Cupriavidus taiwanensis LMG 19424: one gene and its partners. The protein of the gene in region 1 interacts with the protein of each later gene in a pairwise test. Links are inferred from orthologs where the notes say so. Each region holds a gene or a part of one and is shown in the gene's direction. Other genes may lie near its edges.

What was found. Proteins that work in one complex are often made in the same cells at the same time.
Region 2: the proteins of RALTA_RS00265 (region 1) and ftsZ interact in binary tests that used the Escherichia coli proteins (3 or more experiments, as listed by UniProt). The link is inferred for Cupriavidus taiwanensis LMG 19424 from one-to-one orthologs.
Region 3: the proteins of RALTA_RS00265 (region 1) and ftsA interact in binary tests that used the Escherichia coli proteins (3 or more experiments, as listed by UniProt). The link is inferred for Cupriavidus taiwanensis LMG 19424 from one-to-one orthologs.

What each region holds. Positions count from the first base shown.
Region 1 is NC_010528.1:53,142-56,278, forward strand. Bases 185-2,989 are described here. They hold RALTA_RS00265 (rod shape-determining protein), read left to right. Parts: upstream 185-967; coding sequence 968-2,011; downstream 2,012-2,989. Other genes in these bases: gatC (Asp-tRNA(Asn)/Glu-tRNA(Gln) amidotransferase subunit GatC), read right to left, coding at 185-344; mreC (rod shape-determining protein MreC), read left to right, coding at 2,208-2,989. Outside these bases: more of gatC, read right to left, coding at 45-184; more of mreC, read left to right, coding at 2,990-3,137. UniProt on the Escherichia coli protein: Forms membrane-associated dynamic filaments that are essential for cell shape determination. Acts by regulating cell wall synthesis and cell elongation, and thus cell shape.
Region 2 is NC_010528.1:2,880,993-2,883,947, reverse strand. It holds ftsZ (cell division protein FtsZ), read left to right. Parts: upstream 1-858; coding sequence 859-2,052; downstream 2,053-2,955. Other genes in the region: RALTA_RS13250 (peroxiredoxin), read left to right, coding at 2,530-2,955; ftsA (cell division protein FtsA), read left to right, coding at 1-679. UniProt on the Escherichia coli protein: Essential cell division protein that forms a contractile ring structure (Z ring) at the future cell division site. The regulation of the ring assembly controls the timing and the location of cell division.
Region 3 is NC_010528.1:2,882,386-2,885,384, reverse strand. It holds ftsA (cell division protein FtsA), read left to right. Parts: upstream 1-883; coding sequence 884-2,116; downstream 2,117-2,999. Other genes in the region: ftsZ (cell division protein FtsZ), read left to right, coding at 2,296-2,999; RALTA_RS13265 (cell division protein FtsQ/DivIB), read left to right, coding at 1-887. UniProt on the Escherichia coli protein: Essential cell division protein that assists in the assembly of the Z ring. May serve as the principal membrane anchor for the Z ring.

The sequences.
Region 1 (3,137 bases):
ACTGGCGGCGGCACGTGGCGCGTGGCGGCACGGCCGGACAAGGGTCATTCGATGACCTTGGGCACCAGGTACAGGCCGTTTTCGGTGGCGGGCGCGGGGCGCTGATAGTCTGCGCGGCGGTCGGTTTCGGTGACCACGTCCTCGCGCAGGCGCTGAACCATGTCGCGCACTGCCGACAGCGGGTGCGCCTGCGGTTCGATGCCGGTGGTGTCGACCGCCTGCATCTGCTCGACCAGCGAGAAAAAGTTGTTCAGCTGCGCAAGCGTCTGGGCGGCCTCGTCATCGCTGGTTTCGATGCGGGCGAGGTGGGCAATGCGCTTGACGTCGGATAGGTCGAGGGCCATGGCGTGGTGGGTCGGATGCTCGTATGCGGAAGGTGCCGGCAGCGGCCGGCGGCCAGCCGTGCGGCGGTGGCGCCGCGCGGTCGGGCAGGGCGGCTCCGGGAGCGCTGCAACGGCGCAACGGAGTCGTCGGAATTACAGGGTTTTTCAGGCCGTAAACGCCCGAAGCAGCAGGAATTATAAGGTATCATTGCGTGCTCCCGACCTTTGGCAACGCCTTCGTCACTTTGCCGCGCGCCCGCCCCCCGCTGGCCCGCCGTGCCCGGCGGCCGAAGGTGCCCGAAGGGAAACCTGGGTCCTCTGATTAGGCCTTTGCCGCCGGCCGCGACACGCCCCAATGCCACGGGCCGCGACGCGCCGGTGCCTGCACATTTTTGTGCGCATTGTCGCGAACTTTCTCGCGAGGTCTAATCAAAGGTTCCCGTAGGGCCAGCCTGCCTGGCAAGACGCGGCGGTGCCGAACCCGACTCCCATCCAGCATCCCGCGGGTCCCCCGCGCCGGAGCGTGGGCGGGCCGGGAAGCCGAGAACCATTCCGTATTCAACACCCAAGCCATGCGTGGCCGGGCCGCTCGCGGCGCCGGCCACTTCGCCTACCCGCGAACACCATCACAGACAGGATTCCTGATGTTCGGATTTCTCCGCAGCTACTTCTCCAACGACCTGGCGATCGACCTCGGCACCGCCAACACGCTGATCTACATGCGCGACAAGGGCATCGTGCTGGACGAGCCCTCGGTCGTTGCGATCCGCCAGGAAGGCGGCCCCAACGCCAAGAAGACCATCACGGCGGTGGGCAAGGAAGCCAAGCAGATGCTGGGCAAGGTCCCGGGCAACATCGAGGCGATCCGCCCGATGAAGGACGGCGTGATCGCCGACTTCACCGTGACCGAGCAGATGCTCAAGCAATTCATCAAGATGGTGCATGACAGCAAGCTGCTGCGCCCGAGCCCGCGCATCATCATCTGCGTGCCGTGCGGCTCGACCCAGGTCGAGCGCCGCGCCATCCGCGAATCGGCGCTGGGCGCCGGTGCCAGCCAGGTCTACCTGATCGAGGAGCCGATGTCGGCGGCGATCGGCGCCGGTCTGCCGGTGTCGGAGCCGTCGGGCTCGATGGTGGTGGATATCGGCGGCGGCACCACCGAGGTGGGCATCATCTCGCTGGGCGGCATGGTCTACAAGGGCTCGGTGCGCGTCGGCGGCGACAAGTTCGACGAGGCCATCGTCAACTACATCCGCCGCAACTACGGCATGCTGATCGGCGAGCAGACCGCCGAGGCGATCAAGAAGGAAATCGGCTCGGCCTTCCCGGGCTCCGAAGTCCGCGAGATGGAAGTCAAGGGCCGCAACCTGTCCGAAGGCATCCCGCGCGCCTTCACCGTGTCGTCCAACGAAATCCTGGAAGCCCTGACCGATCCGCTGAACCAGATCGTGTCCGCGGTGAAGATCGCGCTGGAACAGACCCCGCCCGAACTGGGCGCCGACATCGCCGAGCGCGGCATGATGCTGACCGGCGGCGGCGCGCTGCTGCGCGACCTGGACCGCCTGCTGGCCGAGGAAACCGGCCTGCCGGTGCTGGTCGCCGAAGACCCGCTGACCTGCGTGGTGCGCGGCTCCGGCATGGCGCTGGAACGCATGGACAAGCTCGGCAGCATCTTCTCCTACGAGTAAGAAGGACGCTCACGTGGCGATGCGCGGCCTGCCGGATCGACCGATCATGGCGGCGTCGCGGCGCCTCATCCGCCGGGGCCGGGCCCTGGCAGCTCCCGCCGCCCGACCGTGCCGCGCCTGTCCCCGCCAGGGGCCGGGGCGCGGCACGGCGGGCGGCGGGGCGTTTCCGCGTGGCCTCCGGCCTTTGTTCGGGTAAATGGATTACTCCCCTCCGCCGCTCTTCAAGCAAGGCACCTCGGCCGTCGCCAGGCTGGTCCTGTACGTGGGCATCGCGCTGGCGCTGCTGGTGGTCGATGCCCGTTTCGACGCGCTGCGCGTAGGGCGGCAGGTCGCCGCCACCGTGCTGATGCCGGTCGAGCGCCTGGTGCTGGCGCCGCGCGACGCGTTGCGCACCATGTTCGACTATGCGCAGTCGTCGGCGACGCTCGCCACCGAGAACCGCGAGCTGCGCCAGAACGCCGTGCAGCAAGCCCAGGCCTCGGTGCGCCAGGCTCAGCTCGAGGCCGAGAACAACCAGCTGCGCAAGCTGCTGGGCCTGGCACAGCAGTCGGCCACGCCGGTGACGGCGGCCGAGATCCTGTATGACGCGCGCGACCCGTACAGCCAGCGCATCGTCATCGACAAGGGCAGCCAGCACGGCCTGCGCGCCGGCTATCCGGTGATCGACGAGCGCGGCGTGGTCGGGCAGGTGACGCGCGTGTCGCCGTTCCAGTCCGAGGTGACGCTGCTGACCGACAAGGACCAGGCGATTCCGGTGCAGGTGGTGCGCAACGGGCTGCGCAGCGTCGCCTTCGGCGGCGCCCGCGCGGGCCACCTGGATCTGCGCTTCATGGCCGCCGCCGCCGACCTGCAGCAGGGCGACCTGCTGGTGACCTCGGGCCTGGATGGCACCTATCCGCCGGGCCTGCCGGTGGCGAAGATCGTGCAGATCGAGCGCAAGGCCGATACCGCGTTCTCGCGCGTCTATTGCGAGCCGGTCGCCGGCGTGCGCGCGCACCGCCAGCTGCTGGTGGTGCGCTACGACGCCAACATCCCGGCGCGCGAAGCGGTCGAGGCCCGGCCGGAAGCGCCGGTTAAGGGCGCCAAGTCGGCCGCGGCACGCGCCGCCGCCGACAGCGCCGCGGCC
Region 2 (2,955 bases), 2.8 Mb from region 1 along the record:
CCTGCAGCCGCTGGCGTCGAGCCTGGCGGTCCTGACCGAGGACGAGAAGGAACTGGGCGTGGTGCTGGTCGACATCGGCGGCGGCACCACCGACATCGCCATCTTCAGCGAAGGCGCGATCCGCCATACGGCCGTGATCCCCATCGCCGGCGACCAGATCACCAACGATATCGCGATGGCGCTGCGCACGCCGACGCCGGACGCCGAGGACATCAAGATCCAGTACGGCATCGCCAAGCAGGCGATCGCCGATCCGGAAGACATGATCGAGGTGCCGGGCGTGGGCGACCGCGGCACGCGCACGCTCAGCCGCCAGGCGCTGGCCGCGGTGATCGAGCCGCGCATCGAAGAGCTGTACTCGCTGGTGCACCAGGTGGTGCGCGAGTCGGGCTATGAAGAACTGTTGTCGTCGGGCGTGGTCATCACCGGTGGGACCGCGATGATGCCGGGCATGGTCGAGCTGGGCGAGGACATCTTCCTGAAGCCCGTGCGCGTCGGCGTGCCCGAGTATCGCGGCAACCTGCACGAGGTGGTGAAGAGCCCGCGCTACGCGACGGTGATGGGCCTGCTGCTGGAAGGCCGCGTGCAACGCATGCGCGGGCGCAAGGTGGCGGTGCAGAGCGGGTCGGTCAAGCAGGTGTGGACCCGCATGAAGGAATGGTTCGTCGGCAATTTCTGAGCCGCGCGCGGATGGATGCGCCGGCGATGCAACGGTGCGCGGGCAGGATGGTCTACCGGACAGGCTTACGCGCCAGGTAACGGTTTTCAGGTTTTCTTTTTTTGGTTTCTTGTTCAGAAACCAGGGGTTGCGGCGGGGAGGCCGCATCGTCTGGGGACTGATTTTTCTCGGAGGCAGTGATGGACTTTGACATGATCGAAACGGAAGTGCAGGACGGCACCATCATCAAGGTGGTCGGCGTGGGCGGCGCGGGCGGCAACGCTGTGCAGCACATGATCAGCCGCGGCGTGCAAGGCGTCGAATTCATCTGCATGAACACCGACGCGCAGGCGCTCAAGCGTTCGACCGCTTCGCGCGTGCTGCAGCTTGGCAACACGGGCCTGGGCGCCGGCGCCAAGCCGGAAGTGGGCCGCAACTGCGCCGAATCGGCGCGCGATCAGATCGCCGACGCCTTGCGCGGCGCGCACATGGTCTTCATCACTGCCGGCATGGGCGGCGGCACCGGCACGGGCGCCGCGCCGATCGTCGCGCAGGTGGCCAAGGAGATGGGCATCCTGACCGTGGGCGTGGTCAGCAAGCCGTTCGACTTCGAAGGCGCACGCCGCGCCAAGGTGGCCGAGCACGGTTCCAGCGAGCTGGAATCGAGCGTCGACTCGCTGATCGTGGTGCTCAACGAGAAGCTGTTCGAAGTGATGGGCGACGACGCTGAGATGGACAAGTGCTTCCAGTGCGCCGACGACGTGCTGCACAACGCGGTGGCCGGCATTGCCGAGATCATCAACGTTGACGGCCTGGTGAACGTCGACTTCGAAGACGTCAAGACGGTGATGGGCGAGCAGGGCAAGGCCATGATGGGGACGGCTACCGTGTCGGGCGTGGACCGCGCCCGCCTGGCGGCCGAGCAGGCCGTGGCCAGCCCGCTGCTGGAAGGCGTGGACCTGTCCGGCGCGCGCGGCGTGCTGGTCAACATCACCGCCAGCCGCTCGCTGAAGCTGTCGGAAACCAAGGAAGTCATGAACACCATCCGCAGCTACGCCGCGGAAGATGCGACCGTGATCTTCGGTACGGTGTACGACGACTCGATGAGCGATGCGCTGCGCGTGACCGTGGTCGCGACCGGCCTGGGCCGCTCGGCCAAGAAGCAGCAGCCGATGACGCTGCTGAAGACCGGTACCGACAACATGCCCGTGCAGATGATGGCCAACATGGCCGCCACCGCCGCGCAGCACAGCTCGCCGGACTACAGCAACCTGGATACGCCGGCGGTGTGGCGCAGCTCGCGTGAGTCGGCTTCGGCCCACGTGGCGGCGCTGCAGGAAAAGGGTGTGGATACGTACGACATCCCGGCCTTCCTGCGCAAGCAGGCAGACTGAAGCCTGCCTGGCGCGGCATCGGTGCCTCCACCGGCCGCCTGACGGAACGCGTCGCCTGGTCGCGATGCACGTGCGCTCCCCATCCGCGCGTGCCTTTGCATGGCTGACATGAACCGCCGGGCTGCCGGCGGCGCCGCGCCTGCGCCGGACTGACTTCACCCGCATCCCGTTGCCGGGTTCGGGCGTGCCGCTGGCCGCCTCCCCGGACTGGTTTCCCGCCTTCCCGGTCGGGATGTATCGCCGTCCGCGCGGCGCACCCAAAAGGTGCGCCGCGCGGACGTCTTTGTAGCGTCTTCGGGTGTATCGGCATTCGTCCGAATATTGGTGCGAACGTAAGCGGATGTGATCCGGCTTTGGCAGCGCCGGCCGGGCGCCTATGATCGTTAGGTTGCCCGGCGGCAACGCGCCGCCATGCGCCCCCGCATCCGTCCTATCCTTCATAGACCCGTTCACACACCCAAGGAAAACCAGAGCGCCATGATCACTGTCGGATCCCGCGTCCCCGACGCCACGCTGTACGAATTTTTCGAGACTGAAAGCAACGGCTGCGCGCTCGGTCCCAATGCCTTCAAGGTGGCGGACCTGGTCCGCGGCCGCAAGATCGTCGTGTTCGGCCTGCCCGGCGCCTTCACGCCGACGTGTTCGGCCAAGCATGTGCCCGGCTTCGTGCAGCATGCCGAAGCATTGCGCGCCGCCGGCGTGGACGAGGTCTGGTGCGTCTCGGTCAACGATGCCTTCGTGATGGGCGCCTGGGGCCGCGAGCAGCAGGTGGCCGGCAAGGTCCGGATGATGGCCGACGGCAGCGCCGAGTGGACGCGCGCGCTGGGCCTGGACCAGGACCTGAGCGCGCGCGGCCTGGGCGTGCGTGCCAAGCGCTTCGCCATGGTGATCGAGGACGGCGTG
Region 3 (2,999 bases), 2.8 Mb from region 1 along the record:
TGGTGGCGCTGATGGCGCTCGCGGCGGGCCTGCTGTGGCTGGCGCAGCGGCCGGTGTTTGCCATCACGCACGTGGAGATCGGCCCGATGGACGGGGGCGCCCTGCGCCACGTGAACGCGCCGAGCGTGCGCGCCAGCGCGCTGGGCAAGCTGAGCGGCAACTTTTTCACGCTGGACCTGAACGCGGCGCGCCAGGCCTTCGAATCGGTGCCGTGGGTGCGGCGCGCCAGCGTGCGGCGCGAATGGCCCAACGGCCTGGCGGTCGAGGTCGAGGAGCACGAGGCGCTGGGCACCTGGGGCGCGCCCGACAGCGGCCGGCTGATCAATACCTATGGCGAGATCTTCGTCGCCAACACCGCCGAGGCGGAAGAGGACGCGCAGCTGCTGGCGCTGGACGGCCCGCCGGACAGCGAAGGCGATGTGATCGAAAAGCTCGAGGTCATGCGCCAGTGGTTCAAGCCGCTCAAGGCCGAGCCGCTGGCGGTGGCGCTGTCCGGCCGCTACGCCTGGCGCGCGCGCCTGTCCAACGGCATGGAGGTCGAGCTGGGCCGCGAGCAGAACGACGAGGACCGCACCGCGATGGACCAGCGCGTGCGCCGCTTCGTCGCGGCCTGGCCGCAGGTCACGCAGCAATGGGGCAGCCAGATCGAATATGCCGACCTGCGCTATCCCAACGGCTTCGCCATCCGCGCCGCCAACGCGCGCTTCCTGACCGAGGCGCAGATCGCGGCGGCGGTGCGGGCCGAGAAGGCCGAAAAAGCGGCCAAGGCCAAGGCGGCGAGCGCGGCAACGAGTGCCGCCAGGCCGGGGGCGGCCGCAACGGTTTCAGGTACATCCAACAACAATCCGACGCGACTGAAGAGCAAGAACGCGGAGAAAACCCGATGAGCAAGGAATACAAGGACCTGTTGGTCGGTCTCGATATCGGCACCTCGAAGGTGGCGGCCGTGGTGGCGGAACTGCGCCCCGACGGCAGCTACGAGGTGATCGGGATGGGCCAGTCTGAGTCCAAGGGTCTGAAGAAAGGGGTCGTGGTCAACATCGAGGCCACCGTGCAGTCGATCCAGAAGGCGCTGGAAGAGGCCGAGCTGATGGCCGACTGCAAGATTTCGGAGGTCTTCACCGGCATTGCCGGCAGCCATATCCGCAGCTTCAATTCCAGCGGCATGGTGGCCATCAAGGACAAGGAGGTTACGCAGACCGACGTGGCGCGCGTGATCGAGACCGCCAAGGCGGTCAATATCCCGACCGACCAGCAGATCCTGCACATCCTGACGCAGGAATTCATCATCGACGGCCAGGAAGACGTGCGCGAGCCCATCGGCATGAGCGGCATCCGCCTGGAAGTGAAGGTGCATATCGTCACCGGCGCGGTCAGCGCCGCGCAGAACATCGTCAAGTGCGTGCGCCGCTGCGGCCTGGAAGTGCACGACCTGATCCTGCAGCCGCTGGCGTCGAGCCTGGCGGTCCTGACCGAGGACGAGAAGGAACTGGGCGTGGTGCTGGTCGACATCGGCGGCGGCACCACCGACATCGCCATCTTCAGCGAAGGCGCGATCCGCCATACGGCCGTGATCCCCATCGCCGGCGACCAGATCACCAACGATATCGCGATGGCGCTGCGCACGCCGACGCCGGACGCCGAGGACATCAAGATCCAGTACGGCATCGCCAAGCAGGCGATCGCCGATCCGGAAGACATGATCGAGGTGCCGGGCGTGGGCGACCGCGGCACGCGCACGCTCAGCCGCCAGGCGCTGGCCGCGGTGATCGAGCCGCGCATCGAAGAGCTGTACTCGCTGGTGCACCAGGTGGTGCGCGAGTCGGGCTATGAAGAACTGTTGTCGTCGGGCGTGGTCATCACCGGTGGGACCGCGATGATGCCGGGCATGGTCGAGCTGGGCGAGGACATCTTCCTGAAGCCCGTGCGCGTCGGCGTGCCCGAGTATCGCGGCAACCTGCACGAGGTGGTGAAGAGCCCGCGCTACGCGACGGTGATGGGCCTGCTGCTGGAAGGCCGCGTGCAACGCATGCGCGGGCGCAAGGTGGCGGTGCAGAGCGGGTCGGTCAAGCAGGTGTGGACCCGCATGAAGGAATGGTTCGTCGGCAATTTCTGAGCCGCGCGCGGATGGATGCGCCGGCGATGCAACGGTGCGCGGGCAGGATGGTCTACCGGACAGGCTTACGCGCCAGGTAACGGTTTTCAGGTTTTCTTTTTTTGGTTTCTTGTTCAGAAACCAGGGGTTGCGGCGGGGAGGCCGCATCGTCTGGGGACTGATTTTTCTCGGAGGCAGTGATGGACTTTGACATGATCGAAACGGAAGTGCAGGACGGCACCATCATCAAGGTGGTCGGCGTGGGCGGCGCGGGCGGCAACGCTGTGCAGCACATGATCAGCCGCGGCGTGCAAGGCGTCGAATTCATCTGCATGAACACCGACGCGCAGGCGCTCAAGCGTTCGACCGCTTCGCGCGTGCTGCAGCTTGGCAACACGGGCCTGGGCGCCGGCGCCAAGCCGGAAGTGGGCCGCAACTGCGCCGAATCGGCGCGCGATCAGATCGCCGACGCCTTGCGCGGCGCGCACATGGTCTTCATCACTGCCGGCATGGGCGGCGGCACCGGCACGGGCGCCGCGCCGATCGTCGCGCAGGTGGCCAAGGAGATGGGCATCCTGACCGTGGGCGTGGTCAGCAAGCCGTTCGACTTCGAAGGCGCACGCCGCGCCAAGGTGGCCGAGCACGGTTCCAGCGAGCTGGAATCGAGCGTCGACTCGCTGATCGTGGTGCTCAACGAGAAGCTGTTCGAAGTGATGGGCGACGACGCTGAGATGGACAAGTGCTTCCAGTGCGCCGACGACGTGCTGCACAACGCGGTGGCCGGCATTGCCGAGATCATCAACGTTGACGGCCTGGTGAACGTCGACTTCGAAGACGTCAAGACGGTGATGGGCGAGCAGGGCAAGGCCATGATGGGGACGGCTACCGTGTCGGGCGTGGACCG